3 regions of the Priestia sp. YIM B13552 genome follow, and region 3 is predicted to be linked to each of the others. Evidence: riboswitches for the same ligand, from Rfam matches in the RefSeq annotation. Region 3 holds a riboswitch; each other region holds the start of a gene.
The links. A riboswitch is a leader RNA that binds a small molecule or an ion and turns the genes downstream of it on or off. The one in region 3 is predicted to bind lysine.
Positions count from the first base shown of each region.

Region 1: it holds a riboswitch for lysine, as region 3 does, so the genes downstream of both, ACFX40_RS13490 (amino acid permease) here and lysA (diaminopimelate decarboxylase) in region 3, are expected to answer to the same signal.
Region 2: it holds a riboswitch for lysine, as region 3 does, so the genes downstream of both, ACFX40_RS11240 (aspartate kinase) here and lysA (diaminopimelate decarboxylase) in region 3, are expected to answer to the same signal.

Region 1 covers NZ_JBHZOU010000003.1:258,165-268,552, reverse strand. The annotation lists gene eat (ethanolamine permease) at 1-1,339, opposite strand, end outside; gene eutC (ethanolamine ammonia-lyase subunit EutC) at 1,361-2,074, opposite strand; gene ACFX40_RS13505 (ethanolamine ammonia-lyase subunit EutB) at 2,089-3,459, opposite strand; gene ACFX40_RS13500 (ethanolamine ammonia-lyase reactivating factor EutA) at 3,486-4,901, opposite strand; gene thiT (energy-coupled thiamine transporter ThiT) at 5,058-5,666, opposite strand; TPP riboswitch at 5,699-5,799, opposite strand; lysine riboswitch at 5,974-6,158, shown strand; gene ACFX40_RS13490 (amino acid permease) at 6,261-7,700, shown strand; gene ACFX40_RS13485 (hypothetical protein) at 7,735-8,103, opposite strand; gene ACFX40_RS13480 (GNAT family N-acetyltransferase) at 8,207-8,698, opposite strand; gene ACFX40_RS13475 (cysteine hydrolase family protein) at 8,789-9,376, opposite strand; gene ACFX40_RS13470 (cupin domain-containing protein) at 9,398-9,706, opposite strand; gene ACFX40_RS13465 (YqcI/YcgG family protein) at 9,681-10,388, opposite strand, start outside.
Region 2 covers NZ_JBHZOU010000002.1:1,000,398-1,010,785, reverse strand. The annotation lists gene ACFX40_RS11275 (AMP-binding protein) at 1-1,587, shown strand, start outside; gene ACFX40_RS11270 (fatty acid metabolism transcriptional regulator FadR) at 1,700-2,284, shown strand; gene ACFX40_RS11265 (enoyl-CoA hydratase) at 2,365-3,138, shown strand; gene ACFX40_RS11260 (electron transfer flavoprotein subunit beta/FixA family protein) at 3,157-3,930, shown strand; gene ACFX40_RS11255 (electron transfer flavoprotein subunit alpha/FixB family protein) at 3,964-4,944, shown strand; gene trxA (thioredoxin) at 5,357-5,671, shown strand; gene uvrC (excinuclease ABC subunit UvrC) at 5,896-7,662, shown strand; lysine riboswitch at 7,728-7,905, shown strand; gene ACFX40_RS11240 (aspartate kinase) at 8,047-9,279, shown strand; gene ACFX40_RS11235 (YslB family protein) at 9,331-9,858, opposite strand; gene ACFX40_RS11230 (succinate dehydrogenase cytochrome b558 subunit) at 10,348-10,388, shown strand, end outside.
Region 3 covers NZ_JBHZOU010000003.1:455,795-466,182, forward strand. The annotation lists gene ACFX40_RS14465 (NAD(P)/FAD-dependent oxidoreductase) at 1-965, opposite strand, end outside; gene ACFX40_RS14470 (CBO0543 family protein) at 1,306-1,818, shown strand; lysine riboswitch at 1,885-2,067, shown strand; gene lysA (diaminopimelate decarboxylase) at 2,206-3,534, shown strand; gene ACFX40_RS14480 (dicarboxylate/amino acid:cation symporter) at 3,587-4,849, shown strand; gene ACFX40_RS14485 (hypothetical protein) at 4,987-5,121, shown strand; gene ACFX40_RS14490 (hypothetical protein) at 5,272-5,457, shown strand; gene ACFX40_RS14495 (LysR family transcriptional regulator) at 5,594-6,505, shown strand; gene ACFX40_RS14500 (O-methyltransferase) at 6,692-7,378, opposite strand; gene ACFX40_RS14505 (pentapeptide repeat-containing protein) at 7,504-8,223, opposite strand; gene ACFX40_RS14510 (PadR family transcriptional regulator) at 8,242-8,571, opposite strand; gene ACFX40_RS14515 (GNAT family N-acetyltransferase) at 8,728-9,306, opposite strand; gene ACFX40_RS14520 (hypothetical protein) at 9,481-9,954, opposite strand; gene ACFX40_RS14525 (aminoacyl-histidine dipeptidase) at 10,199-10,388, opposite strand, start outside.

The sequences.
Region 1 (10,388 bases), 200 kb from region 3:
ATGCTTCTTGATATGAATTGGCTGCTTCTTTTTTGAGCTGTCTAGAGCCATAAAAGACATAGTAAATAATTGAAAGAAGGAAAATTCCAAGAATCACATAAATTAAAGGTAGAGAAACGCCAAACAGCATTAAATTTGTTGTAAGAACACTGTATTTTATGATGCTGTACAAGCACAGAATCCCTAATACTAAGGCAATACTTGGCACGACCGGGTAGTTCACTTTAAAAGGACGGGACAGGTTAGGTTCTTTTTTGCGTAAAATGAAAAGAGAAACTAAACTGATGCAGTACATCATCATTGCTCCGAACACGGATAAGATAATAAGTGCATTGGCAAACGTTGCAGATCCTGCACAAATCACGCCGATTGCTCCCGGAATCAACAAACCGCCGACAGGAACTCCTTTTTTATTCGTTTTAGCAAGAAATTTAGGGAAGTAACCATCTCGTGCAAGCGCATAGGTTTGTCTTGAAAATCCCATGATGATTCCATTTAAGCTAGCAATCAAGCCGAATAGCCCGATAATAGCAACAACGGTTGAAATGCCGTTTCCGTATACAGAAGACAGCGCCTGCGGAAGTGGATAATCGGCTAGCTTCCCGCTTCCTCCGCCAAGTCCTGCTGTTACAAATAGTGTAAACAACGTTGCGGTTGCTAGAGTAATAATCGCTCCAATAAATCCTTTAGGAATGTTTTTCTTAGGATTTTCCACTTCTTCCGCTGCCATTGCTCCACCTTCTATTGCCAGATAAAACCAAACAGCGAATGGAATAGCTGCTAGTACCCCTGTTGGCCCGTTAATAAATGAATGATCATTAAAAATATTTGATGTTTGTACATGAGGCAAACCAGCTACATAAAAAATAGATAAACCAATTAGTGCAACAATGGTAGCTGTAAGCTCAATCACCGCTACTTCTTTTACCCCGATTAAATTTAATAAAACAAAGAAAATAAAGGCACCTACCGTTGCGTATACAGGGTTAACGGCTGGAATGAGAAAATGCAGGTATGCTCCTGTTGATACGGCAATAGCAGGAGGAGCAAAAATAAATTCAAGCAAGCAGGCAATTCCTGCGATATATCCCCCAAAAGGTCCAAGTGCTCTTCTTGCATAAGCTGAAGGTCCACCGGCTTGCGGGATAGATGTTGAAAGCTCTGCATAACTGAACATAAACGTTGTGTAAAACACAGTTACAATTAAGGTTGCAATTGCAAGCCCAATAATCCCGCCTTGTTCAAACCCGTAATTCCACCCAAAGTATTGTCCTGAAATAACCATGCCCACTGAAATAGCCCATAAATGAATAGGTTTCAATTGTTTTTGTAACGCCATACGTTCTCCTCCTTTTGATGTTTAGACAATAAGATGTACACCGCTTGTTTGCTGCTTAATCATTTTGTCAATCATGGTACCGATATGTGCGGCTGCCTCAATAGGAGGCGTCCCTCTTTTATGAATATTAGAAATAACCATACGATCAGACTCTTTTTTGCCTTTGCTAGGTTCATAGCACATGTAAGCACTCATGGATTCAGCACTGACCAGTCCAGGTCGCTCCCCAATCAATAGCACAAGTGCTTTTGACTTTATGATCTCGCCTATTTCATCCATACACGCAACTCGTCCCCCTTTTACAAAAAATGAAGTCCCGATATGAAGTCCATATGACTGCAGGGAGTCAATTAAAGCTGGATAGACGTCGCTTATGTTTTCTTCAATTGCCTTGGCGCTCAGTCCATCCGAGACTACCACTTGTACATCAGGCCGCTGCACGCAGTTTTTAAAAATTTCTTTCTTAGCGTTATCTGCTAATAACCTTCCTTGATCTGGCCGTTTTAAATAATGTTCTTTTGACTCCACACGTGTATTCACAGAGAAAAGGTTAAACTCGGCTAAAATATCTTCTGAAACTACTCCATATACAGAGTCTACAGCTGCAGCGTGATCCGTGCGAAAAGATAAAACGTCTTTTGTTAGCGGCCTTGTTCCTGTACGGCCGACACCTATGCGGGCAGGGGTAAATTGTTTAAGTGTTTCAAGCGGATCGCGATTTGACTTTGGTATCATAGTAAGCACCTTCCTTAAATCAAATTCATAAAAATAGTTGGGTCTCCGGCTCTAGATGTAAAGCGCCCGTTGTCCATAATACGCTGATCTTCAAGCCACTTTTGAAATAACGGCGTTGGGGTACGACCTAACACGTTACGTACCGTTGCGATGTCATGATAACTAAGAGACTGGTAGTTTAGCATGCAGTCATCAGCCATGGGCACTCCTATGACAAAGTTCACTCCAGCTGTTCCCAGAAGCATACTTAAATTATCCATATCATTTTGATCAGCATCCATGTGGTTGGTGTAACATACGTCTACTCCCATAGGCAGGCCGTGCATTTTACCCATAAAATGATCTTCTAACCCAGCTCGTAGAACTTGTTTGCTGTTATATAAGTATTCAGGTCCAATAAATCCAACAACTGTATTAACTAAGAAAGGCTTGTAGTGACGAGCTAAGCCGTAGCATCTGGCTTCGAGCGTTACTTGATCAATGTTATAGTGAGCTTCTGCTGACAGTTCAGAACCTTGTCCTGTTTCAAAATACCAGCGGTTTGGACCTTTTGCCGTTCCTTTTTCATGAATTAACGCTGTCGCTTCATCGAGCATAGACAGTGAAATTCCAAATGAATCATTACCAGCTTCTGTACCTGCTAAACTTTGAAAAATCAAGTCAGCAGATGCTCCTTTTTCAATTGCTCTCATTTGACTCGTTACGTGTGATAATACACAGTTTTGAGTAGGAATTGACCATTCGTTGATTATATTTTTTGTTTCATTTAAAAGCGCGTAGATATTATCCGTTGTGTCAATAACAGGGTTAATTCCGATAACCGCATCTCCAATTCCATAGCTTAACGCTTCGTATAGAGATGCTCTCATTCCTTTTAAATTATCTGAAGGATGATTAGGCTGGGCTCTAGAAGCCAATACTCCTTTTTGGCCGATAGTCGTTTGACAAGTAGTTTGCACTTCTATCTTGGCAGCTCCTTGAATTAAATCTAAATTGGACATAATTTTAGTAGCCGCCGCAATCATTTCGCTGCTTAATCCTTGGCTAAGTGCAAGAAGGTCTTCTCCGCTATGCTGATCGGATAAAATATATTCTCTTAAATCCCCTACTGTCCAATTTTTAATAATATCGTAAACAGATGAATCAATCTGACTTTCGATTAATGCCGAGACGTTGTCTTCATCTGCGCTGAGCAGCGGATAGTTTCTGATATCAGCAAGTGTGATATCAGCTAGGACTTGCTTTGCTGCCATTCGTTCTTTCATTGACTCAGCGCTAACTCCTGCGAGCTGATCTCCAGAACGTTCTTCGTTTGCTTTGGCCATGATTTCTTTTAAGCTATAAAATGAAAATGTTTCTCCTAACAATCGTGTAGTTTTAAACATCGTTTCCTCCTTGTATATTTAGTAGATTATGATGAAAAAGCGAGCGTTTTAACGGAAACGGAGATCGCTTCTCCAGCTACTGGTAACCCTAGATCAATGTAATCTCCGTGTGTAAAATCAATTTGATCTAAACAAATAATTTCTAACTCTTTCCTCTGTTTAGCTAATGCTTGTCCTAAAGCTTTTGCAATATCTTGCTCGCATAGAACAACGAGGCACTTAGCTCCTTTAAAACAAGCAATAAATTCAGTGCTTATTACTTTTGCTAATTCTTGAAGCATCTTATAGCTGCAGTAAGGAAAATGAGATAAAGCAATAGCAGCGGGGGGATCTTCTGCGCTGAAAATAGTTGAAGCCTGCATACATGCCGCTCGAGCTCTTTCTTGAAACATCAGCGGATTCCATTTCGCTTCTTGCTGAACAGGTATCTCTACAATCGGTATATTTTTTAACGGCAGCCGCTTTGACCCAATGTATACAGTTGATCCGCTAACTTCTGTATTTTGCATACCAGCCCCAATTACAGTAGCGCGCGTTGTCTCAGCGGCTTGAGATACTTGGATGGATTGAAAATGATATGCTAGAAGCGGACCAACGTCTCCATGTATGGCCACTTCCTTCACTGTTTTTGGCTTTTGCTTCTCCATCATTGCTCCTACTCCTCCTGAAACCATGATCATTTCGGGGATAGAAGATCTTGTATGAGGAGAAACGATCAGCGAGGAATTTTGATTCAGCGCATTTACATAATTCACGGTTTCTTCAGCTAGTAATTGACAGATAGACGAGAGCTTTTCAAATGTTGCTTTTTCACCTTCTCGCAGTGTTAAAGAATTATTTTTCAAAAATTCAGTTAAATGAGAAGAAACGTAGGTAACAAAACCTTCTGAATTCAGACGAATTAATCTTCCTCCCACATGCAGTGTAAACGTTTCTATAACTTTTCCATTTTGACATAAAGCGATGTTAGCAGTTCCTCCTCCTACATCAATATTGGCAATTACTGCATTTGTTTCAGCAGAACGTTCGATTGCTCCTGATCCTTTTGCTGCTAATATTCCTTCTAAGTCAGCGCCGGCTGTTGCAACAACAAAATCCCCAGCATGTTCGGCTAGATAGTGAACGATACTTTCTGCATTTTTCTTTCTGGCCGTTTCTCCTGTGATGATCACAGCACCTGCCTCCACTTGATCTAAGGAGATTCCTGCATTCTTATACTCTTGTTCTAGTAGTACCGTTAATCGTTGAACATCGATTTCAACATCGTTTAGCATAGGAGTGGTATAGATAGAACTTGCATACGTTACGCGACGATCAATAATTTGACAGCCTGGCAGCGTAAACTGATTTTGTTGATTTGCTATTAACAGCTTGCTTACAATCAGTTTTGTTGTACTTGTTCCAATATCTAAACCTATGCTCGTGATCCATTTCTGTAGCATGCTATCAATCCCTTATCTCGTTTGAATATGGTGATTATCATAAAACAGTTTTTTGAATATTTCACTAACTATGTTATCAAACCTGACACACTTTTGTGTAAACAAAGGTGACAAATGACAAAAAAGACTAAATCTTGGTAGATTTAGTCTTTTTGCTTATGATGAGTGTGATTTAGTTATAATCATTCTTGATGCCGATGGAATCAATAGTGAAAGAATGATTAAGCAGGCTATTAGTGATCCTACCATTGAAATCCCGTTCATTGAAAAAGAATACCATAGAGCGGACATGCCCTTTGGCGCATATGATCCCCAGAAAATAATACCCGCAATAAAGTGCCAGAAATACCGTGCGAAGCTGCCGATAATAAGGGATAAAACAATCAAAACAAAAGCTTTTGATCTGTTATTGTTAGCTAAATTTGTTTTAATAGATTGCGAAAAAATACCTCCAAAACCTATAAAAGCAAAAGCCACAATATATTCAATAAACGTTTGCAGCGCTGTTAAAATATAAGCCGTTCCTGTTGCCAACTGTAAAAGCCCCCATAATAGACCAGATAGAGCCCCGCCTTTTACTCCCCAGCGAAAGCACATAATAAAAATGGGCACCATGGAGAACGAAATACTCACAGCTGTTGCAATCTTAATGGAAGGCAAAAGATCAAGTAGAAGTGCCAATGCTGCAAAAATAGCTATTTCAATTTTAGCCTGTAAAGGTAATGCTTTATTCACGTTTCTCACTCCTGTTTTTGAATCATTCATATCAAACGGTTTACACAGGAGTAAGCAAATATATGCTACTATTCCCACATTCCTACGCTAGCGTTAACTAACAGGTTCGAAGGGTCTGAACAATTTGTTCACTCTCAGCACGGCGGCTCCCCCTGTGGTACGTTCGGATATTTATGTAGTATTATGACAACATCCATTATATCATATGTAACAAAATAGATTCGAGAGATTTCAAAGATGTTTCTATTTTCTGAATCTATTTTTTATAATGACAATCGTTTTAGTATTTGGTATACTTCTTTTATGTCAAATGAATATAAAAAACCCTCATCCTAATCGATGAGGTAGAGGTCGCAGTTTTTAATAGTAAAGCAACGGAAATGCAGAGAACATTGAGGATGTTGCTTGAAAGGAAAAATTGCCGAAGTTTAGATCACTTCTCGGTTGATTTAAGCTGGGGCTGTCTCCGAACAGGAACAGAACTGTCACATCATGCGAGTGATGTGAAGAGCTATCTTCACGGAAGGTTGACGCGGTTTTCAGATTTAAAAGCGCGCACATATACTGCGGGCTTTTTTTATGTTATCCCGTCTCTTTCCGTACATTCGAAAGGAGTATTTATCTATGCAAGAGCAGCAAGAATTAAAACGTGGGTTGAAATCTCGCCACTTAACGATGATTTCATTAGGAGGAGCCATCGGAACCGGCTTATTCCTAGCAAGTGGTGGAGCAATTCACACAGCAGGACCTGGGGGAGCGCTTTTAGCTTACGCTATCATTGGTGTCATGGTTTACTTTTTGATGACCAGCCTAGCGGAGCTCGCAGCTTATATGCCTGAAGCCGGTTCGTTTAGTACGTATGCGTCTCGGTTTGTAGATCCATCCTTTGGTTTCGCTCTCGGCTGGAACTATTGGTATAACTGGGCTATTACGATTGCAGCTGAATTATCGGCTGGAGCCCTTATTATGAAATTTTGGTTCCCAAACTCTTCTTCTATTTTATGGAGTGCCCTGTTTTTATTAATTATGTTTGGGCTTAACTACCTTTCTGTAAAAGGATTTGGTGAATCTGAATTTTGGTTTTCGTTAATTAAAGTAGTAACGGTTATCATCTTTTTAGTTATTGGTATTATGATGATTTTTGGTATCTTTAACAATGAAGCACCAGGTTTTAAAAACTTCACGCTTGGTGATGGACCCATTCACGGTGGATTCTTTACTGTCTTAGGTATTTTTATGGCTGCTGGTTTTTCATTCCAAGGAACAGAGTTGCTTGGAGTCGCAGCTGGAGAAAGTGAAGATCCGGAAAAAACGGTTCCTCGCGCAGTTAAACAAGTCTTCTGGCGCATCTTGTTATTTTATATTTTAGCTATTTTTGTTATCGGGATGCTTATTCCATACACAGCGGATTCATTAGCAAGTGATGATGTGCGGGTAAGTCCATTTACTTTAATATTCGAACGAGCAGGTCTGGCGTTTGCAGCATCAGCTATCAATGCCGTTATTTTAACAGCCGTTTTATCTGCTGGTAACTCAGGTATGTATGCTTCTACGCGTATGCTTTGGAACTTAGCGAAAGATGGAAAAGCACCGAGGTTCTTAGCAAAAGTAAATAAACGAGGCGTTCCGGTTAATGCTTTAATCGCAACGGCACTTGTCGGTACACTTGCATTTGGTGCTTCATTTTTTGGAGACGGTGCGGTATACACGTGGTTACTTAACGCTTCTGGTATGTCTGGTTTTATTGCTTGGTTAGGAATTGCCATCAGCCACTATCGTTTTAGAAGAGCATTTGTTGCTCAAGGTCATGATTTGAGTGAACTTCCATATCATGCAAAACTTTTCCCGTTTGGTCCTATCTTTGCCTTTATTTTATGTGCTGTTGTCATTTTAGGTCAAAACTATTCGGCGTTTACGGGTGATTCGATTGACTGGTACGGTGTACTTGTTTCTTATATCGGACTTCCTTTATTCTTAATTGTTTGGTTAGGATACAAATGGACGAAAAAGTCAAAACTTATTCCGTTAAAAGAATGCCAAGTAACAGTAAAAAAATACGAATAAAAAAGCTCTCTATTCTTTTGAATAGAGAGCTTTTTTATGTGATCTGATCAGCAAAATGAAGAGATATATAGGCGGGCTGATTTTTCATAACAAGCATATAACCTTTGAGGGGGCGATTACAGTAATCAGCAGCTTCTATATAATAAATATGCTGAATTAACCTGCTTAAATGGGTTACAAAAGATGGAAGTTGATGAGTAGGAATGCTTTGGATGTAGTCTATGATTTCTTGTTGAGTTTGAAGGCCTGAATGGGTACATTCTAACAGATAAAAAAGCGGATCTGCTGCTATAGTAGATAGTTCAGAGTTGTGTTTGATTCTATTCAGCTGGATATGCAGTTCTTTTTTTGACCATCTTTTTGGAATAGCTCTTAGATACTGATATTGAAAATGTGTATTCATGATAGCTAACACCTTTCGTATTAAAATAATAAAACGACTTATTATTTTAATAACCTTTACACATGAAACTAAAACGTTACAATGTGTAAAGGTGTCATACATCTTATAAAATAAGCTGATAAAAAAGAACATCTTGCCACTGATTAAATTTCCAGCCTACTTCTTTAAATTCTCCGCAAAATGTAAAATTAAATTGCTCATGCATTTTGATACTGATATCATTCCCTTTTGTAATCCCTGAAATAACAACGTGATGGTTGAGTTCTTTAGCTAATTCCAAAATTCGCTTCATAAGCTTTTTTCCAATGCCATGCCCCTGCTGGTTTTTATCAATATAAATCGATAGCTCTACCGTTTGAATGTACGCCTCTTTATCTCGATAAGAAGAAAGCGAAGCATAGCCCGCTACTACCCCATCTTTTTCTGCGACAATAAGCGGAAAAAGTTCATTGCTAATATGATTATTAAACCAGCTCCTTCTATGCTCTACTGTTACAGGCGTTAAGTCAAAAGTAGCAGCACTTGTTTGAACAGACTGGTTATAAATTTCAACAAGCATAGGTAAATCTTCTTCTTTAGCATAACGAATGATCATATGTACAAACTCCTTATAGTATAGAATTATCTTTATTTTACTTCTTTTAATAAACATAATCTACATAAAAAACCGATGTGCACATGCACATCAGTTGTGATTTTGAGCATATTGAAAGGTTTGAAGAACTTGAAGTGTCTCTTTTGTAGAAACGACCGTCGCAAACTCCTCATGCAAAGAAGACAGTGCGAATGTATGTACATCTTCTGCAGGAAGCCTTGTTTTTCCATCGTAGGACATACCATCAAAGCAAGCTGTTGCATCGTTTACAACGTACGTTCTGTACCCTAGATTTCCAGCCATGCGGGCAGTCGTGGAGACGCAGTGATTAGTAGTTAGTCCTATTAAGATAAGCGTATCATAACCATTTGCTTTTAAATAACTGTCTAGCTCTGTTCCAATGAAACAGCTGTTCACGTGTTTGCGAATTAAGTATTCGTCTTCTTGTGGACCAAACCCTTCTTTGAACTGAAACCCCTTCGAACTGGGGTGTAAAGGAGAATCTGGATTTTCTGATGCATGTTGTACGTGAATAACAGGATAGTCTTGGCGCCTCCATGCTTGCAGTAGCGTCAGCATATGTTTTTCTGCATCTAGATTGTTTCTTTCCCCCCACTGTGGTGAATAAAATCCTTCTTGTACATCAATAAGCAGCAGCACTGGCCGGGAACGTAGCATAAGCATCATCTTCTTTCATCTTTATTTTAAAATGGAAATAACGTATGTGCACCCATCAGGACCGGCTTTTGACGAATGAACCGTCTGTTTCGGTAAATGTATCCGATCTCCTGCCTGACATAGAACCGTATCATGTTCAACTGTAAAGTAAATAGATCCTTCAAGTATATGAAGAATTTCATCAGTTGGATGGGTATGAGATGGGTGCGTTTGAAAAGCAATATCATGCTGTACTTCAACGTATCCAGTATACGCCGGAAGCAGTTCTTTAATTACTTCTTCAAACTTTCCGCCAACTCCTTTTTTAATAGAGGCTTTTTTTACGTCCATGCTGCTCACTCCTTTTTAATTTAAACGGACACTGTCCGGTAGTATAGTTGTTATCATCGTGTAAAAAATATTGCTTCCACTCTCGGTTTTCCTGCTGTCCATACCATCCTAACTCAGGGTGAGCTGATACGTCATCATATGTTTTTAACCGATCGCGGACCACCTTTTGTACGTGCCGCCCTATTTTTGAATCTCCTGTCATACCTTCAAACACCCACCGAGGTTGAAATGTAATCATAAATCCCCTGCTCTTACGGCTTTTACGTAAAGAATGAGCAGGCGTATTACAGACGACAAAAATAGGTTCTCCGTGAAAGCAAAATTCCCATAATGGATCTTTTGGATCTTTTGGAATGTCTTGCGGCCATTTCTTTTGATCAATTTGATGAAGAAACGTCAACGTATCCCAAAACATCGTTTCGTACTCTTCCATTGAACGTTCTTTATGTTCAGGCTTAAAGAATAACACAAAGGATGTATAGCGACCTATGGTTTTAAAAGTATCTATGTATTCTCTAAGTGCCGACGCTGCATTCCTAATATCTTGGTAGTTATAAGGAGTAGTCACAAATGAAAACCGCAGTAAATCTTTTTTAAAGCCTTCTACCCCTAATATACAAGGAAATGGATTTTCTTCTGATAATATATCGCTTCGGAAATATTGAAAAGCATCTTTTCCCCA
Region 2 (10,388 bases), on a different contig from region 3:
CAAAAGGATCCTAAAAAAAGCGCAATCTATTTTCTAGGGAAAAAAATGACGTTTTCCCAGCTGCATCAAGATTCTCTAAAGCTGTCATCTTACCTTATTGAACTGGGATTAAAAAGAGGGGATAGAGTAGCCATTATGCTTCCAAATTGCCCTCAAGCAGTCATTTCCTTTTATGCGGTTCTTCTTGCCGGAGGAGTAGTCGTTCAAACAAATCCTTTGTATACGGAAAGAGAGTTAGAGTATCAGCTTAATGATTCAGAAGCGGCCATGATTATTGCACTCGATTTGCTATATCCGCGTGTAGTAAAAATGAAAGCGTTAACAAAAGTAAAGCACGTAGTCATCACCTCTATTCAAGATTATCTCCCATTTCCCAAAAACATAATGTATCCATTTATTCAGCGCAAGCAGCAGAAGATAAGCGTGGATGTGAGTCATACGGAGACTACTCATTTATTTAAACGTATTATAAATGAATCCTCTCCAGCAGTATGTAACGCTGAGGGAATTTCAGACGAAGATATCGCGATTTTACAATATACCGGGGGAACAACAGGTTTTCCAAAAGGAGTCATGCTTACTCATAAAAACTTGGTAGCCAATGCAACGATGTGTGCACATTGGTTATACCGCTGCAAGCACGGAGAAGAAAAAGTGCTTGGAATTATCCCATTTTTTCATGTGTATGGTTTAACAACAGTTCTTGTTCTATCGGTTTTGCAAAATTATGAGATGGTTCTTCTGCCTAAATTTGATGCAAAAACGACGCTCAAAACCATTCATAAGCAGCAGCCTACTTTATTTCCAGGTGCTCCGACAATTTACATCGCATTATTAAATCATCCTGATTTAGCAAAATACAACCTATCTTCCATTGATTCATGTATGAGCGGTTCGGCTCCCCTTCCTGTAGAAGTGCAGGAGCAGTTTGAAAAGATCACCGGAGGTAAACTGGTAGAAGGATATGGATTAACAGAAACCTCTCCTGTGACTCATGCTAATTTTCTTTGGGAAGAGAGAATACCAGGAAGCATTGGAGTACCTTGGCCAGACACGGATGCCAAAATTCTCTCGTTTGAAACAGGTAAAGAAGCTGCTGTAAGCGAAGTAGGAGAAATTGCGGTTAAAGGTCCTCAGGTCATGAAAGGATATTGGAAGCAGCCTGAAGAAACGGAGGCTGTTATGCGAGACGGATGGTTGCTAACAGGTGATGTTGGCTATATGGATGATAAAGGTTATTTTTATGTAGTAGACCGAAAGAAAGATATTATTATTGCCGGGGGATATAATATCTATCCTCGAGAAGTTGAAGAAGTATTATATGAGCATGAAAAAATTCAAGAAGCTGTAGTAGTAGGTGTTCCTGACCCATATAGAGGAGAAACGGTGAAGGCTTACATTGTATTAAAAAATGGTGTAAGATGTACTGAAGAAGAGCTAAATGAGTTTTCCAGAAAGTATTTAGCTGCTTATAAAGTTCCGCGCCTTTATGAATTTCGAAATGAGCTTCCCAAAACAGCGGTCGGTAAGATTCTGCGACGAGCGCTGATTGATGAAGAAAATGAAAAGCATAAAAAGGCGACGTAATCGATCGTCGCCTTTGATTTTTTTACTGAAACATAATTGACAGATACTTGCGGTTTCTTTATTATAAAGATATGAATGAATAATCATTCATATTTTAAAGGAGCGTATAAGATTGAGAAGAAATAAGCCAAAGTATAAACAGATTATCGATGCAGCTGTAGTAGTAATAGCAGAAAACGGATACCACAATGCTCAGGTGTCTAAAATTGCTAAGCAGGCTGGAGTTGCAGACGGTACGATATATTTATATTTTAAAAACAAAGAAGATGTCTTAATTTCCTTGTTTCAAGAGAAGATGGGACAATTTGTAGAAAAAATTTATGAAGAACTGGCGGGAATTGAAACCGCGGCAGAAAAACTTCATGTGTTAATTGACAAACATTTTTCGTTTCTAGCAGAGGATCATCATTTAGCTACAGTGACACAGCTCGAACTGCGTCAATCGAACAAAGATTTAAGATTGAAAATTAACGATGTATTAAAAGATTATCTGACTCTCATTGATTCTATTTTGCAGACAGGAATTGAAACGGGTGAGTTTTCTGAAAATATAGATATTCGTCTTGCGCGACAGATGATTTTTGGAACGATTGATGAAACTGTCACAACATGGGTAATGAACGATCATCGATATGGTCTAATAGAATCGGTAGATAAAGTCCATTCCCTGCTGTTAAACGGCTGCAGCGGCTCATAATCGTAAGTGAGCCTGCTGCTCCCCTGCGAGGGGAAAAAGCGCAAGGTAATGAAAATAGAAAGAAAGGGTGGCGTAAACAAATGGAGATTATCCAGGTTGAAACTGTTGATGCAATAAGCTTCATTACGTTAAATAGACAACCTGCTAACGCTTTGTCTCAAGATTTATTAAAAGATCTTTCAAGTGTTTTGAAACATTTGGAAGATAGTAAAGAGACAAGGGTTATCGTTATTAAAGGTGAAGGGAAATTCTTTTGTGCCGGAGCTGATATAAAAGAATTCACATCGCTTCAGCAGGAAAAAGAATACGAGAAGCTTGCTGTTAACGGTCAAGAGCTCTTTGAGTATATTGAAAATTACCCAAAACCAGTGATTGCAGCTATTCATGGAGCTGCTTTAGGCGGAGGGTTGGAGCTTGCTATGAGCTGCCATATCCGTTTGGTAACGGAAAACGCTAAGCTGGGCTTGCCTGAGCTGCAGTTAGGAATTATACCAGGGTTTGGAGGAACTCAGCGATTGCCTCGTTATGTAGGAGTTCATAAGGCTTGTGAGATGATGCTGACCAGTGATCCAATATCCGGAAGCGAGGCAGTGGAGTTAGGATTGGCAAATGCAGCTTTTGAAGAAAGTCAGCTTATCAATGAAACATTTTTACTTGCTAGAAAAATTGCCAAAAAAAGCCCGATTTCTGTTAAAGCTACCTTGCAGCTGCTTCAGCATGTAAAAACAGATGCTTACTACAGCGGCATTAAAAAAGAAGCGCAGTTTTTTGGAAGCGTATTCAAAAGCCGGGATGCTCAAGAAGGCGTAGCCGCTTTTATTGAAAAGCGCCAGCCTAAATTTTTAGGAAAATAAGCTTAGGAGGGGAATTGAATGAATATTTACGTGTTAGTGAAAAGAACATTCGATACAGAGGAGAAACTTTCATTAAAAAATGGTCAAATTGTTGAAGATGGGGCTGAATTTATTATTAATCCTTACGATGAGTATGCAGTTGAAGAAGCTATTCAGCTAAAGGAAAAGCATGGCGGGGAGATTACGGTCGTGAGTGTAGGAGGGGAAGAATCAGAAAAAGAACTCCGAACAGCTTTGGCTATGGGAGCAGATAAAGCGGTTTTAATCAATACGGAAGATGACATAGAAGATGGCGATCAGTACACGACTTCTAGGCTGCTGGCACATTACTTAAAAGAACAATCTCCTGACTTGATTTTGGCAGGAAACGTAGCGATTGACGGAGGTTCGGGCCAAGTGGGACCGCGCGTAGCAGAACAGTTAGAAATCCCTTATATTACGACGATTACAAAATTGGATATCGAAGGTGAAAAAGTGACTGTTGTACGCGATGTGGAAGGTGATTCTGAGGTTATCGAAACGTCGCTTCCTCTTTTAGTAACAGCTCAGCAGGGACTTAACGAACCTCGCTATCCATCTCTTCCAGGGATTATGAAAGCGAAGAAGAAACCGTTGGTTGAAGTGGAATTGGATGATTTAGATTTAGATGAAGATGATGTAGAAGCAAAAACAAAGACTATTGAAATTTATTTGCCTCCGAAAAAAGACGCAGGACGCGTATTACAAGGAGATATAAAAGATCAAGTGACAGAACTGGTCAATTTACTGCATAAGGAAGCAAAAGTCATTTAATAAGTCAAAAGTCAAAACAATGGGGGTATTGCAATGGGACGCAAAGTGTTAGTTCTAGGAGAAGCACGTGATGGGGGATTACGAAACGTATCGTTTGAAGCGATTTCCGCAGCGTCTACTGTAGCTGACGGTGGAGAAATTGTTGCAGCGTTAGTAGGAAAGAACGTAAAAGCTTTAAGTGAAGAGCTTATTGCGTACGGAGCGAATAAAGTTGTTGTGACGGAGCATGAAGATTTAGCTGCTTATACATCGGATGGCTACGCTCAGGCGTTATTAGCCATCATTGAAAGTGAACAGCCTGAAGCTATCGTATTTGGCCATACGGCTCTTGGCAAAGACCTAGCGCCAAAACTGGCAGCTCGCTTAGACAAAGGACTTATTTCCGATGTGACGGATGTAGAAGTTGGAGGGGATCAAGTAGTCTTCACCCGCCCAATTTATTCTGGTAAAGCATTTGAAAAGAAAATCATGACCGATGCTTTTACGTTTGTCACAATTCGTCCAAATAATATTTCACCGCTTGCAAAAGACGACGGACGTACAGGTGATGTAGAGGATTTAAATGTTGAAATCAAAAACCTGCGTACAGTTGTAAAAGAAGTTGTACGTAAAGCAACGCAAGGGGTTGATTTATCCGAAGCAAAAGTCGTGATTGCAGGTGGTCGAGGTGTAAAAAGCACGGAAGGTTTTGGACCTCTCCAAGAACTAGCGGACGTGTTAAATGGAGCTGTTGGGGCGTCTCGCGGAGCATGCGATGCAGATTACTGCGACTATTCTCTTCAGATCGGTCAGACGGGCAAAGTAGTCACACCAGATTTATACATTGCCTGCGGAATCTCAGGAGCCATTCAGCATTTGGCCGGCATGTCAAATTCAAAAATTATTGTTGCTATTAACAAAGATCCTGAGGCTAATATTTTTAAAGTAGCTGATTACGGAATCGTTGGAGATTTATTTGAAGTGGTGCCTCTGCTAACGGAAGAATTTAAAAAGCTGAAAGTACAGTCTGCGTAAGAGGCTGGGACAAAAGTATTTTAGACGAAGTGAAGAACGAACTATTGATCAAGATGTTTGATTAGTGGTTCGTTTTTTTGTTGGGGTAAACTTTATGTGTGTGGGTCTTTCTAGCAGCAGTTGATTTCTGTGCAAGACTCCTGCAGAAAGAGAAGTCTTGCACAGAAATCAACTGCGGTGGCACAAGCGGTTCAGTCTTTGCATACTATTTGTTCACCTTTAGATGGAATTCATTTCGTTATGTCTCAACCTCACGGAAAACGAAATTTTCTACGTATGTTTTTATGTAAATTGTACAAACTAGAGCGAAGAATAAACAGTATAAATGTAAGCAAAAAGTTAGCAAACCTTATTTGAAGGTGATATACTGTGAGTAGAATTTGGATATTGCATATATTTAGGAGGAATTAAAATGGCTATTGCACATGCTACAGATAAAAACTTTACAGATGAAATTAAATCAGGCCTAGTGCTTGTTGACTTTTGGGCACCATGGTGTGGCCCTTGTAAAATGATTGCTCCAGTTCTTGAAGAAATTGATGGTGAACTTAACGATAAAGTTAAAATCGTGAAAGTAGACGTTGATGAAAACCAAGAAACAGCTGGAAAATTTGGTGTTATGAGTATCCCAACTTTAGTATTATTTAAAGATGGAGAGAAAGTTGATCAAGTAGTTGGTTTCCAACCAAAAGAAGCATTAACAGAATTAATTAATAAACACGCGTAAGTCAAAACCTAGCTCAGGCTAGGTTTTTTCTTTTTCTCCACTTTTTCTCTTTTGGGAATACTTTTATTTAGCGAATATGCGTTCGTTTGTTTTATACTAGATGTAAGGAACACCGTCACAAATCCGGCTTATGTGCATGTATTGTAAAGCAGAAAAGAATGTAGGTTACGCTTCATAAGCGAATGTATAGATGGACAGAGTAAGAGAAGAGGAAGGAGAAAAGTATGAATGATTATTTAAAAGAAAAGCTGGCTATTTTACCGGATCAGCCCGGCTGCTACTTGATGAAAGATAAATATGGAACGGTCATTTACGTAGGAAAAGCAAAAGTATTAAAAAATCGAGTGCGCTCCTACTTTACCGGATCTCATGACGGAAAGACGCTTCGACTTGTAAACGACATTGTCGATTTTGAATATATCGTCACATCTTCTAATTTAGAAGCGCTTATTTTAGAAATGAATTTAATTAAAAAGCATGATCCAAAATACAATATCATGCTTAAAGATGATAAGGGCTATCCCTTTATTAAGATTACAGCTGAAAAACAGCCCCGGCTTGTTATTACAAGAAAAATAAAAAAAGATAAAGGGAAATACTTCGGTCCTTATCCTAACGTTCAAGCTGCAAATGAAACCAAGCGGCTTCTTGATCGCATTTATCCACTAAGAAAGTGCTCTACCATGCCAGACAGACCTTGTTTGTATTACCATATCGGGCAATGTCTAGCTCCTTGCGTAAAAGAAGTAAAAGAAGAGCAAAACAAACAAATTATTGAAAATATCACGCGGTTTTTAAATGGTGGATATGAGCATGTCAAAACAGAGTTAACTGAAAAAATGTTAAAAGCTTCAGAAGAACTTGACTTTGAAAGGGCTAAAGAATATCGAGATCAAATTGCTCATATTGAAGCGACAATGGAAAAGCAAAAAGTAACGTTTAATGATTTTGTTAATCGAGATGTGTTTGGCTATTCTTATGATAAAGGCTGGATGTGTGTTCAAGTTTTCTTTATTCGCCAAGGGAAATTAATTGAGCGAGAAGTTTCTATGTTTCCTTTTTATAAAGAGCCAGAAGAAGATTTCTTAACTTTTATCGGTCAGTTTTATGCCAAAAATATTAAGCCAAAAGAAGTGCTGGTTCCAGCAACGATTGATGCAGAGTTAGCTGAGAAATTAGTAGAAGTAGAGGTTCAGCATCCAAAGCGAGGCAAAAAGAAAGAATTAGTAGAACTTGCGTGTAAAAATGCAAAAATTGCGCTCGGTGAAAAATTCTATTTAATTGAACGAGATGAAGAGCGCACGGTTGGCGCAGTTGAACGGTTAGGAGAAGAGCTTGGAATTGCAGCGCCTTACCGGATTGAAGCATTTGATAACTCAAATATTCAAGGGACAGATCCCGTTTCTGCGATGATTGTTTTTGTTGATGGGAAACCGGAAAAGAAAGAATATCGCAAATATAAAATTAAGACCGTAAAGGGACCAGATGATTACAGTTCCATGAGAGAAGTCGTTCGCAGACGGTATTCCAGAGCGTTAAAAGAAGGTCTTCCGCTTCCAGATTTAATTGTTGTAGATGGAGGCAAAGGGCATTTAGCTGCAGTACAGGACGTTCTCGAAAATGAATTGGGACTTTTAGTGCCTACAGCAGGTCTTGTCAAAGATGATAAGCACAGAACCTCCAACCTGATGATTGGTGAGCCTCCTCAAATCATACCGCTTGAACGCAATAGTCAAGAATTTTATTTGCTTCAGCGAATTCAAGATGAAGTTCACCGATTTGCGATTACTTTCCACCGTCAAGTGCGCTCTAAGTCCGCTTTTCAGTCTGTTCTGGACGACATTCCGGGAGTGGGAGAAAAGCGTAAAAAAGCTTTGTTAAAGTATTTTGGTTCGGTGAAAAAATTGAAAGAAGCAACGGTTGATGATATTCGAAATTCAGGTGTTCCTCAAAACATTGCTGAAAAAATTTATGAAACATTACAAAAATAGTCTTGAAATAATAGAAAATATTTGATAAGCTATTAACTAATTTCATACGACACTTCATCAAATGAAGTGAAGATAGAGGTGCAAATTTAATCAGTACGTATCAGGAAGGGTATGAGCCCTTATGAATGAGACGGAAAGGGAAATTTGCCGAAGTGAACATTACCTCATAGTAATGATTGCTGGTTCTGCGTTGAATAAACGTAGGATTGTCAAGATGTAGATTCTTGGAGAGCTATCTCACGGCAGTGGACGGTTATGTTTTATAATTTTCGTTCGTTAAGCAATGAGAGCTCATCTCATTGCTTTTTTTATTGTCTGAGTAAAAAAATTTAGCTTCTCATCATCCTGCATATGCAAATTTATTGAAAAGGAATGAACAAAATTATGGCATTAATCGTTCAAAAATTTGGTGGAACATCTGTTGGTTCTGTTGAACGTATCCAACATGTAGCAAACCGTGTTATTCAAGAAGCAGAGCGCGGTAACCAAGTAGTTGTTGTTGTATCGGCAATGGGCAAAACGACAGATGCACTGGTGAAATTAGCAAGTGATATTACGGACAGTCCAAGCAAACGCGAAATGGATATGCTTCTTACAACTGGAGAACAAGTAACGATTTCCCTGTTAACAATGGCCCTTCAATATAAAGGGTATGAAGCAACTTCGCTAACAGGTTGGCAAGCTGGTATCCAGACGGAAGCAGTTCACAGCAATGCACGAATCCAGCACATTGACACGACTCGTATTCAAAGCCAATTAGATAGAGGCCGAATCGTAGTAGTAGCTGGATTCCAAGGCTGTTCAGAAGATGGAAGCATTACAACATTAGGTCGAGGCGGCTCTGACACTACGGCAGTAGCTCTTGCCGCAGCATTAAAAGCTGCAAAATGTGATATTTATACAGACGTAACAGGAGTGTTTACGACAGATCCGCGCTATGTAGAAGATGCTCGTAAGCTTCACTCTATTTCATATGACGAAATGTTAGAATTAGCTAATTTGGGAGCAGGGGTGCTGCATCCGCGCGCTGTTGAGTTTGCAAAAAATTATCAGATACCGCTAGAAGTGCGTTCAAGCTTAGAAAACGAGAATGGAACGATTGTTGAGGAGGAAGTTTCAATGGAACAAAACTTAGTCGTAAGAGGAATTGCGTTTGAAGATAATATTTCACGAGTGACAATTGAAGGGTTAAACAATGAGTTGCAAACTCTTTCTACTATTTTTACAGCATTAGCAAAAGAACAGTTAAATGTGGACATTATTATTCAAAACGTAACGGCTAATAATCGTCTCTCTATCTCATTTTCTATTAAAACCGTAGACGTAGATGCCGCTCTTGCCGTCTTAAAAGAGTATAAATCTACTTTAGGATATACGCGTATTGAACATGAAAGCGGTCTGGCTAAAGTATCAATTGTCGGCTCTGGCATGATTTCTAATCCAGGCGTTGCAGCCGAAATGTTTGAAGTGCTGGCAGGGGAGAAAATTGAAGTGAAGATGGTCAGCACGTCTGAAATTAAAGTATCTACAGTTGTACCGCACGCTGATATGGTAAAAGCTGTTGAGACGCTTCACGTAGCATTTGAATTAGAAGAGCAGCAAGCAGTGCACGTATAAAGAAGAGAAAAAAGACGTGGTATCTCCACGTCTTTTATATATACGTATTTCCTACTTTTTATAGCGCTCCGCGCGTGTTTCGGTAGGTAAGATATCTTTTCGGTCCCACTGCACGGAAATCAGCACTTTTCCGTTCTTTTCTTTATGTGTTAAGTAGGCTTCTGTTAGGCAGTTGTTTTGACGCTGAATCTGTTCAGCCACAAATCCTGACTCAAGATGAAACGAACAAGTTTCCTGCTGAAATCTTTTGCTGACCACATCACCTGATAACTCAAGCTCGAGTGAATATTTATCTTTTTTTGCAAGCGTCAGTGTTCCCCAGGAAGCTGCTTTAAAAAAAGCGACGATTTCATCCATTGTATTTAATGGGTATTTCCGCGCAAGGTGTTTTCCTGCCCAGTATGAAATGGTATTTGTTTCGTCTCCAAGAAGCTCTGGAATTAACACGTCACGCAAAAGGCTGTATCCGAAATATGAAACGTGATCAAGAGTTCTCTCTGTTTCAGCTGTGACGTTAGGTTCTGATGTTTCCATCGTCTCTTCAAGTTCTTGCTGTGATTCTGTTTGTAAATTGCTCATGCTTTCCCCTCTTTCTTTACTACTATTATATACAAATCTAAAAAACCTCTCACGCATTTTTTTAATAAAATGTAAGAGGATCTTTATTATGGTAAAAAGAGTTAGATGTAAAGATGAAAAATCCATAATATACCTTTTAAAAAGGTACTTTTACCTGTGTAAATGTTTTGTGAACTTGTTTACAATAAAAGCATAAAGTAAACGCTTACTTATTTGTGGCAAGCAATATTATAATAGAAAGAAAAAATCTGTAACATCAATACAGTAAGCGTTAACAAATATAAAATTTTATAAATTTATATTTTATAGAAGATTTAAACATCTTGCCTTGACGCTCTTAATCGATGGGAGTAAAATTAACCTGTCACATACTTTATTAGGAAATGCAAAGGTTTTCATTTCCTGTATTCACGATTAATCTATTTGTCTAGTGGGAGTAAGAAAGTTCTTCACAAACTATGTTCATTTAACTAAGGGGGGTCTACGCAGATGGCGGCAAACAGAGAGTTTCAATATCGGAGAATCCATTC
Region 3 (10,388 bases):
GGAAGAGCCCCAATGACTGGCAAGAAGCCTGGAGTAAATGGTCGAAACCCTACCCTTGTTTCTAAGACTGTGCTTTCTGTTAAGCTGGGAGCAATTGATAAGGCCTTTGAAAAAATCTCATGAAGCCCCCCAGCAGTTACTCGCAAGTCATAACCCGTGTCGTTTTCATGTGTTGCTCCTATGACAATTTGACCTTGTTCAAACGAAAGAATATATTGGTCGCTTGGAGGCATCACAACGGGCCAGTCTTTTGTATCTAAATCTGGAAGGTGCAAGTGGACAATTTGCGCTTTTTGAAAGCTTGCTAAAAATTTCACTCCAAGAGGCTCTAGTAATTGATTTGCCCAGGCTCCTGCTGTCACGATTGTTGTACTTGCTAGAAGGGTTTGTCCATTTACGGCAACGCCCGTTACTCGATTATTTTCATAAAGAAGTTCTGCGTTTCCTTCTATTATTTTTGCACCGTTTTTCTTCGCTGCATTCACAAGTGCGTTTCGAAGAGCTCTTCCGTTAACGCGAGCGGCTCCACTAATATGAACTGAACTGTATTCTTCCGAAAGAACCGGAAACAAAGCCTGTGTTTCTTTAGCGGATAAACATGTAATCTCGCCTATTTCGGGAGCTTCTTCCCGACGTTTATATGCTCGTTCTTCCATTTTTTCAAGCTTTTGTTCATCAGTATGTAAGCTAATTGCTCCCACTTGCTTATATCCCGTATCGGTTTCTCCATCTTCTTCTAATTGCTGAATTAATGTTTGATAGTACTTGGCGCCGCCTTTTGCTAAGCGGTACCATGCTTTATTTCGACGCTGTGAAAGCCATGGACAAACAATTCCTGCTGCTGCATCAGTAGCTTGACCAGCATCCTTACGATCTACCAATGTCACATCTGCTCCTGCTTTTGCTAAATGATATGCTGTAGAAGCTCCAAGTATCCCAGCTCCAACTACGATGTATGTTTTCATACCAAAACACCCTTTTCTTTCTTCTAGTATTCTTATGCTATATGTGTGCAATTTTAGCATAGCAAAAAAAGAAGTCACATACTAGGCGAAGCTATTTTGAGCTTATTTTTACGTCTTGCTGACTTTAACATATAGCAGCTCCTTTCATCTCGTAAACAAAAGCGGTAGAAGTTCCTTTACGAAGATTATAGCAGCGTGAAGAAAGCCACAAATAGTGGTAGTACGTCTTTAACGCTGCTGCTTATGGCTTTTCTATTATAGTTTCTGAATAAAAGCAAAGAGAATAAAATTTCTATAATATGTAAATAAAAAGAAATAACCATTATTTTAAGGAGAGCGTATGCAATCTTCATTTGTGTTATTTTTTATCATTCTTGGTTTACTATTTGGCAAGTGGCGCAGGTATCAAGAATACTATCCTACTTTGCTGTTTTGGGTCACGGGGAATTTGCTTTATGAAGTACTGCTGTTTCATCACCGCGTATGGGTATTTCACCCTGTTGGTATTGATCACCTTTTTCTACCCGATCACCTAATGGTTTCCCTTGGAATAACCTTAATTATTTATCCGGTTGTTATACCGGTTTTTTTAGGAAGGCTGCCGCTGCATGTAAGCGGCCGGCTGTGGTGGATTCTTTTGTGGGCGCTTTTATTTACTGTGATTGAGTTCATTGCTTATGTTAATCACAGTATTACTCATCATTATGGATGGTCGCTGCTGTGTTCTTTTCTCTTCAATATTGTCACGTTCTCACTTTTAGTCATTCATCAGAAGACAGCGCTGGGTGCTTGGGTTCTATCTGGAAGCTTTATAGCTTTCTTATTTATTCTTTTTGATATTCCTATGCCTTAACTTTTCATTGACTAGACGGAGGAAAAGGAAATATAATAGAAATTACATTTAAATATAATTTTCCTCTCTGAGAATAGAGGTGCATGAAATCAAGAGTCACTTATTGGAGACTAATGGAGTCTGTGAAGATAAGTAAAAGGGATTTCGTGCCGAAGTATATAAACATCCATTGTGTTCATATACTGGTTCAGTATTGAATAAATGCTGAGCTGTCACAAACCATTTGGTTTGTGGAGAGCTATTGAAGAGATGTTGATGCCTAGAATGTAATAATATTTTATTATTATGAAACCAAGACGCGTGAACATCACTTCACGGGTCTTTTTTGTGTTTTTCTACTGACCATCAAAGTTATAGTTGAATGATTTAAATGGAGGGATACGGATTATGTACTTACATGGAACGAGTAAAATTAACAGCAGCAATCATTTAGAAATTGGGCAGTGCGATACGGTCGAACTGAAAAAACAATACGGCACTCCCCTATACATCTACGATCAAGAATTAATTGAGACGAAATGCAAGGCCTTCCATTCAGCCTTTCGAAGAAGCGGATTTTCATATCAAATCGCCTATGCAGGGAAAGCCTTTCTTTGTATGGAAATGGCTAGCCTTTTAACGAAGCTTGATATGTCACTAGATGTGGTCTCAGGAGGCGAATTATTTACAGCGCTTGAAGCTGGATATCCAGCTGAACGCATTCATTTTCACGGCAATAATAAAACGATTGAAGAAATGGAAATGGCTCTTGATGCGAATATTGGCTGTTTTGTTGTTGATAACTTTACCGAACTTGAAGTTTTGCATGCCTTAGCAGCTGAGCGCAAACAGAAAGCATCTATTCTTCTGCGTGTTACTCCAGGGATTGAAGCCCATACACATGAATATATTATGACCGGACAGGAAGACTCCAAGTTTGGATTTGGGCTTTCCAATGACCAAGCCATGAAAGCGGTAAGTTCTGCGTTAGAAAAGCCTTACTACGATCTTTTAGGCATTCATTGTCATATTGGTTCGCAAATTTTTGAAGTAGATGGTTTTTCTCGCGCCATTGATATTTTAACTGATTTCTTATTCAGCATTCGTGATAAAATGGAATTTGAAGTAAAAGTTTTAAACGTAGGTGGTGGTTTTGGTATTCGTTATACCGAAAGCGACTCTCCTCTTCCAGTTGAGTATTATGTAGATGCACTGACAGAAAAGCTAAGCCGCACGTTAACTGAACAGAATTATACCCTTCCAGAAGTCTGGATTGAGCCTGGAAGAAGCATCGTAGGAGAAGCAGGTACAACGCTTTATACAATTGGATCAACGAAGGAGATTCCAGGTGTACGAAAATACGTAGGAATTGACGGCGGTATGACCGATAATATCCGTCCTGCTCTTTACGATGCAAAACATGAAGCTGTCTTGGCTAATAGAGTGACGGATAAAAAAGATGAAACAGTATCAATTGCGGGTAAATGCTGTGAATCAGGAGATATGCTTATTTGGGATATTGATTTACCGCACGTTAATCAAGGAGATTTATTAGCAGTGTCCTCTACAGGTGCCTACAACTATTCAATGGCTAGCAATTACAACCGTATTCCGCGCCCTGCTGTTGTATTTGTAAAAAATGGAGAAGCTCGTCTTGCTGTAGAGCGAGAAACATACGAAGATTTGGTGCGTAAAGATGTAAAGCCAGTCGTTACTACGTATGCAATGAGCAAATAATAGCTGTTCTTGCGTAGTAAAGAAGCTATTGTTGTTTGGAGGAAATCTAACTATGGTTTTAAGTGTATTTAAAACGTACAGATCATCGCTTATTCTGCTTCTCGCTATTTTAATTGGCGGGATAGCAGGATATGCTATCGGGCCCGATGTGGCAGTCGTAAAGCCCTTTGGTGATTTGTTTCTTAATTTAATGTTCATGATTATCGTTCCCCTTGTCTTTTTTAGTGTGGCTTCGGCGATCGCAAACATGAATGAAATGAAGCGTCTTGGTAAAATTATGCTAGGTATCGCCGTTGTGTTTATCGCCACTGCTGCTGTTTCAGCCGTTTTAGGCTTTTTAGGCGCATCACTTTACAATCCGCTACATAATGTAGATACTTCTGCCATTAAAGAATTGATGGGTGACAGTGAAAATACAGCTGAAAAAATGACGCTTTTAACTCAGCTTGTTAGTACATTTACTGTATCTGATTTTGTTCAGTTATTTTCGAAAGAGCACATTTTACAATTAATTGTCTTTGCCGTTATTTTCGGTATTGCTACAACGATGGCTGGCGAAAAAGGACAGCCTATGGCGAAATTTCTGACTTCCGGTCAAGAAGTATCGATGAAGGTTGTTAAAATTGTGATGTACTATGCTCCAATTGGTTTAGGGTGCTATTTTGCTACTGTAGTAGGAGAACTTGGACCAAAGATCTTACAAGGGTACGCTAGAGCATTTATTCTTTATTTATTAATTGCAATCGTTTACTATTTCGGTTTCTTTACGCTATATGCATGGATTGCTGGCGGTAAAGCAGGAATTAAGCTGTTTTGGAAAAATGCAGCTGCTCCTTCTATCACCGCTATTGCTACCTGTTCTTCTGCTGCATCTATTCCAGTCAATTTAGATGCAACAAAGAAAATGGGTGTGCCGCTGGATATTGCTGAAACGGTGATTCCATTAGGAGCAAACACCCATAAAGATGGTTCTGTTATCGGTGGTATTCTAAAAATTGTTTTCTTATTCAGTTTGTTTGGCAAAGATATGACGTCTGCTACGAGTATTTTGAGCATATTAGGCGTAGCCTTTTTAGTTGGAGCCGTAATGGGAGCAATCCCTGGAGGCGGTATGATTGGCGAAATGTTAATCATTACAATTTACGGATTTTCGCCAGAAGTTCTGCCCATTATTGCGGTCATTTCCACAATTATTGACGCCCCTGCTACGCTTTTAAACAGTACGGGAAATACAGTAACAGCGATGCTTGTTACAAGGTTTACAGAAGGAAAAGACTGGATTAACAAAATTATCACCACCGATAAAGTCGCCTAGCAAAAAAGCAAAGGGAACAGTTTAGTGACTCTCCCTTTGCTTTTTTCGTGTGCAGTAATATTGATAGCGGTGTATAAAGTCTGTAAATACGTACATTCTATAGGTATGTTTCATAACCGAACTGGAGGTGTCGTCTAATGAGTAACGCTGCAGGAGGTTCAAAGAAAAATCAACCGAATGATGCGAATCATGTAAGCGCAGAAACAAAAGCTCATCAAAAACGTCTTACTGAGCAAAACAAACAAGAACATCAAGCTGAAGAGCGAAAATAAAATGACGTTAAAGAGCGCAGCACCTGCGTTCTTTAACGTCATTTTATTTTTAGAGAGAACTTTATAACTCCGCTCATTATAGGTCTATCGTACAACCTCCTTTCAAACTTTTACATATTCTATTAATAGGTTTGTAAAAGGAGGAATGATATGATGTTTTCTTGGCTAGAGATTACAGCCGCAGCCTTTGGACTTTCAGTTATTTTGATAAGTTTTGCATTTTTGCCCGAACGTACATGCAAAAATCTTTATATTCCTCATCAGCTAGCAGCAAAATCTATGTTTCTCTATAAAAAGATTATGCGTTTTATCAATCAATTTCGACAGAAATTTTAGTTCATTTCCTTTCCCTGGTTTTATTCATTGGATATATCCTCCCCCTTTTTAATTAGCGCATTTACAGTAAATAATTTAATGGTTAAAATAAAGAGTAAAGAAAAAGGATAAGCAGTTTGCAGAAATGGAGTTTCACATGGAAATCAGAGACTTAGAATACTTTATAGAGGTAGCGAATCATAAGAATTTTACAAAGGCAGCGCTGCAAGTTCATTTGTCACAAACAGCTTTAAGTAAAGCCGTCAAAAAAGTAGAAAATGAACTAGGATTTGAGCTTCTTGATCGTTCAACAAGAGAATTAAAGCTAACCGATGCAGGAGAAGTTGTGTATCACCAAGCAACTAAAGCTCTGTCGGTGTTAAAAGACATGCCTCACTTGTTGGGAGATTTAATGAACTTGCAAACAGGGCAAATCAAGATGGGAGTCCCTCCGCTCATCGGGACCTTGTTTTTCCCGAAGATTGCAAAAGCATTTAATGAACAATACCCTAAAGTATCTCTAGAGCTTATTGAATTTGGAGCAAAAAAAATTGAAGCACTTGTGGAAGAGGCTGGTGTAGATATGGGGATTGTTATGCTTCCTCTTACAAGCGGTCATGATGAACATTTTCACGTATACCCGTTCGTTAAGGAGAGATTTCTTTTATACGCGCATAAAAACCATCCTTTAGCGAAACGTTCTTCCGTCTGGATGAAAGAATTGGAGCATGAAAAATTCATTATGTTTAGTGAAGAATTTACGCTGCACGACCGGTTAATTCAAGATGCTTTAAAATCAGGCTTTGTGCCTTCTATAGCGTATAAAAGTTCTCAATGGGATTTAATTATTGAATTAACAGCGGCAGAACTAGGTATTGCTATTTTACCCGAATCGCTTTATACCAAAGTGAAAGATCCCAATATTACTACCGTACCTATTGCAGATCCTGAAATGATGTGGGAACTTGGAATTATTCTGTTAAAAGAACGCTACAGTTCATTCGCTGTACGAGAATTGATTAATTTTTTAACCGAAAAACAAATGACAGATAAATTGGGGCCCATTTAAAAAGAGTCTGGAACAAAAGTATGTTAATTCAAGGACAATCCGAACGAGTTTGGTTGAGAATCCAACTCGTTCGGATTTTTTCGTGGGGACGCTGAACGTAGGTTTCATGTATGTATTTGCTTCTAGCTGTTGATTGGATGGGTTTCGTTATGTCTCCGTCTCTTTTTATGTGTAATACAAATTTTATCATTCAACAATCCCTACAATGAATCCATCATAGCCTTTGCTTCCAACGGTTTGTATAGCCGTGGCGCTGATTCGTTTTTCTTGAGCCAGAACATTCATAAATTGGCGAATTCCCTTTACATTTTCATCTTCACTTTCTGAGTTCACCACATGCCCTTGACGAACAACATTATCACAAATAATCGTACTTCCTCTTTTCGATAATTCTAGAGCCCACTTTAAGTAATTTGGGTTATTCGGCTTGTCAGCATCAATAAAGATAAGATCAAACGGCTCTGTTCTCTTATCCTTTAATACAGCTAATGTATCAAGCCCGGGGCCGACAAGGACTTCTACTAAGTGGCTTACTCCCGCTCTTTTTAAATTAGCTCTTGCTACTTCTGCATGCTGAGCGCTCAATTCGAGCGTAATCAGCTGTCCGTCTTTCGGAAGAGCTCTGGCTAGCCAAATCGTGCTGTATCCTCCAAGAGTACCAATTTCCAAAATGCGTTTAGCTCCTTTTAATAAAGCTAACAAATGCAGAAACTTTCCTTGACTAGGCGATACGTCGATGGCAGGTAATCCAGCCTCTTGATTTGCCTTCAATACCTCATCAAGAACAGGGTCAGGTTGTATAAGCTTATCATTCATATAAAGATCCACTTCATTCCAAATTTCATATATAGACATTTCCATACTCCTCCACATAAGTGATAAAAGCTTTATTATTTCTATGAATGTGTTCTAGCTCTCTAATAAACTATCCTGCTCGCTCTTAAAAAGAATTGTTATATGTCCATAAAAAAAGACCTTCAGAGAGGTCTTTTTTATCTTTAAATAATCGTAACTTTACTCAGATCTATCTTGGCACTTTTTAAAAAGTTATATGTCAATTTATCCATTTTTGCACCTTCAAAATCGGATTTTTTTAAATCTGATCCTCGAAACTGTACATTTAGCAAAGTGGCGTTGCGAAATGAGGCTTTTTTTAATGATGTTCCTTCAAAAATTGTTCCCTTAAATGTTTCCTCGTCAAATACAATGTCTGTTAAATTACATTGCTTAAAGTACGTGTTGTCATAGATACAGTCTTTAAAACTGGCCTGTTTAAAATTTGCCCATTTAAATTGTACGCCTGTTAAATTAACGTGATGAAATATCGCTTTCGTTAAATTGCTGCTTTTAAACATGCTGTCCGTAAGATCTGCGTAGCTAAAATCAGATTCATTCAAATTACTGGCATTAAATTTCCCTTTATACACCGATACAGAACGAAAATCAGATTTTGTAAGCTCGGTCTTTGAAAAATCCATAGGGACGGTTTGCTTTAATTCCTTGGTTTCTACATTCATTGATTGAATCAGCTCTGTGATATCGCCGATAGAATTGATTGTCATATAATAAGCCTGTTCTTCATTATGCCCATCTTTTTTATAATCTGTAAATTTTTCCTGTAAGTTCTGTGATAGTTCTTCCTCTAAATCTTGAACATTTTCTACATCCTGATAAGGAGCCAAAATGTTATGCACATGATTTTTTATTTTTTCGTTCATTTATAACATCATCCTTTCTCACAACAATAAATCAATAATTTTTTTCGCTTGCTCCCAATTTTCTTTGTTTTGTTTATATACGTTTTTTCCTTGTTCTGTAATTTTATAATATTTTCTGCGGCCGCCTTGTACAGCATCTCCCCAGTAAGAAAGAATATGGCCGTCTTTTTCAAGGCGCTTCAAGCTTGAATACATTGTGGCTTCTTTTAATTCATACTGCTCTTTAGAGTAGGTATAAATAAGCTTACTAATTTCATACCCATACTTATCGCCGCTGAGAAGTAATTTCAAAATCATTGTATCTGTATGTCCCCGAAGTAAATCTGAAGACATTTTTGTATATACCAAAGTATCACCTCTTTATGTATAATTTAAATCATATTACTATGACAGTCAAGGTATTATATTTAATAAAATACACTAATATATAATTGCACATATGTAAACAGCTTAACAGTAGAAAATAGCCGGGAGAAACGTACCGGCTATTTTCTAGGAGACACCTTATTCTTCGTTATAACTGAGCTTAAATACTATCGGCGTACTTTCTGCTGATATTTTCCAAACCATGTGATGATACCCCTTGCTCCAGTAATCTTTTACTAAATAATCAGGGATTCCAAATATGTTTTTCCATACTTCTTGAGCATTTTTGTATCCGCTGTCCAAACAAATTTTTTTAATTTCTCTGCTTTGAAGCGTAAGCAGCATAGTATGTAAAAGCAGTGTGCCTACACCTTTTCTTTGGTACTTTGGATGAACAAAAACTGTGCCGATTTCAATCCATCCTTGCAGCTCTCCTTTTGTACACGCCGTAATTAATTCACTAGCAGGACCATATTCAATACAGCCAATAATCTTATTGGTGCACGTATCTATTCCGAGCCAAAAGAATCGATGTTTTCCACCGCTATCAAGGTCACTTTTTAAATATTGTGCTTTACTTTCAATTTCTATTTGTATATCGTTCACCATGTCTGATAGACCCTCTTTATGAAAGGTATCTGTGATTACTTCATTAAAAAGCTCGTGGAGTTCTGCGCGGTCTTCTATTTTTGGTCTTCTTATTTCAATATGATGCAATGTTCATTCCTCCTTGTTATTTCACGGCAGAATATGAAGCTTTACCATTATTATTTATTAATCTATGTTGATACTCCTTTTCTCTTTCTACTGTTTTTCCAATAAAAAAGCACGAGAAACTTTGAGTTCTCGTACTTTTTTATAATATGGATTCTGCTTTTCTATTGGGAACTGTTAATACTGATTCACAAAGCTCTGGATTTTACATACGAATTCAGAAAGGTTCTCCTTTATCTCTTTGTCCTCTGTTTTCTCTACTTGCTCCTGTATGGCATCAATCATTAAACGTGCTCTTTTAGGATCTATAGAGGCCGGTTGGCTGCTGTTGTTTGATAGACTTTTCAAAATTTGATTAGTCATTTTGTTTTTATCGTGAATATAAAATAATATTTGAGGAACTTGATTAATTAACAAATTTACGTATCTGCGAAACTCCTCTATCTCATATAATTCTCTTGAATTACCTTTAAAGCCATCAACGGAAAGCATAAGACTCTGGTAGCCTTTATCACTGCGTTGATTAAGTGCTTTAATCACTTTCAAAAACCGATCGAACTTTAGATAGCGTATTTCGTCTTTCCTTAATTCTAAAAATTCAATTTCTCCTTTTTCCAAAAAGGGATCTTTGATAAGACTATTATCATTCATATACATTCTCTCCCTACTAATTTATTAGTTGCAGAGCTTGTTTTGAATTCATTTGTCTATCGTTTTAGTAATTGTTTACCTCTTTTAGGCCCGTTTTAAAACCTTCATTTGTAAAACGCTTACATAAATGTTCTCAATTGCCTGACGTGTTGACGGAATTCTGCTTATTATCTGATAAATGACCAATGAAAAAGAGCTCCTTTACAGAAGCTCTTTTTTAAAAATTATAGAGATGCTGATAACTTTATATCTTATTTGCTTCTTTTAATACCGCTAATAAGTATTCCCATGTCTTAATAGTAGACGGAATGCTCAGGTGTTCATCAGGTGTATGAACGTCGTACATATCGGGGCCGAGCGAAATGGCGTCTAATCCAGAGATTTTTTCCAGGAAAATACCGCATTCAATTCCAGCATGGATGGCGATGACCTCC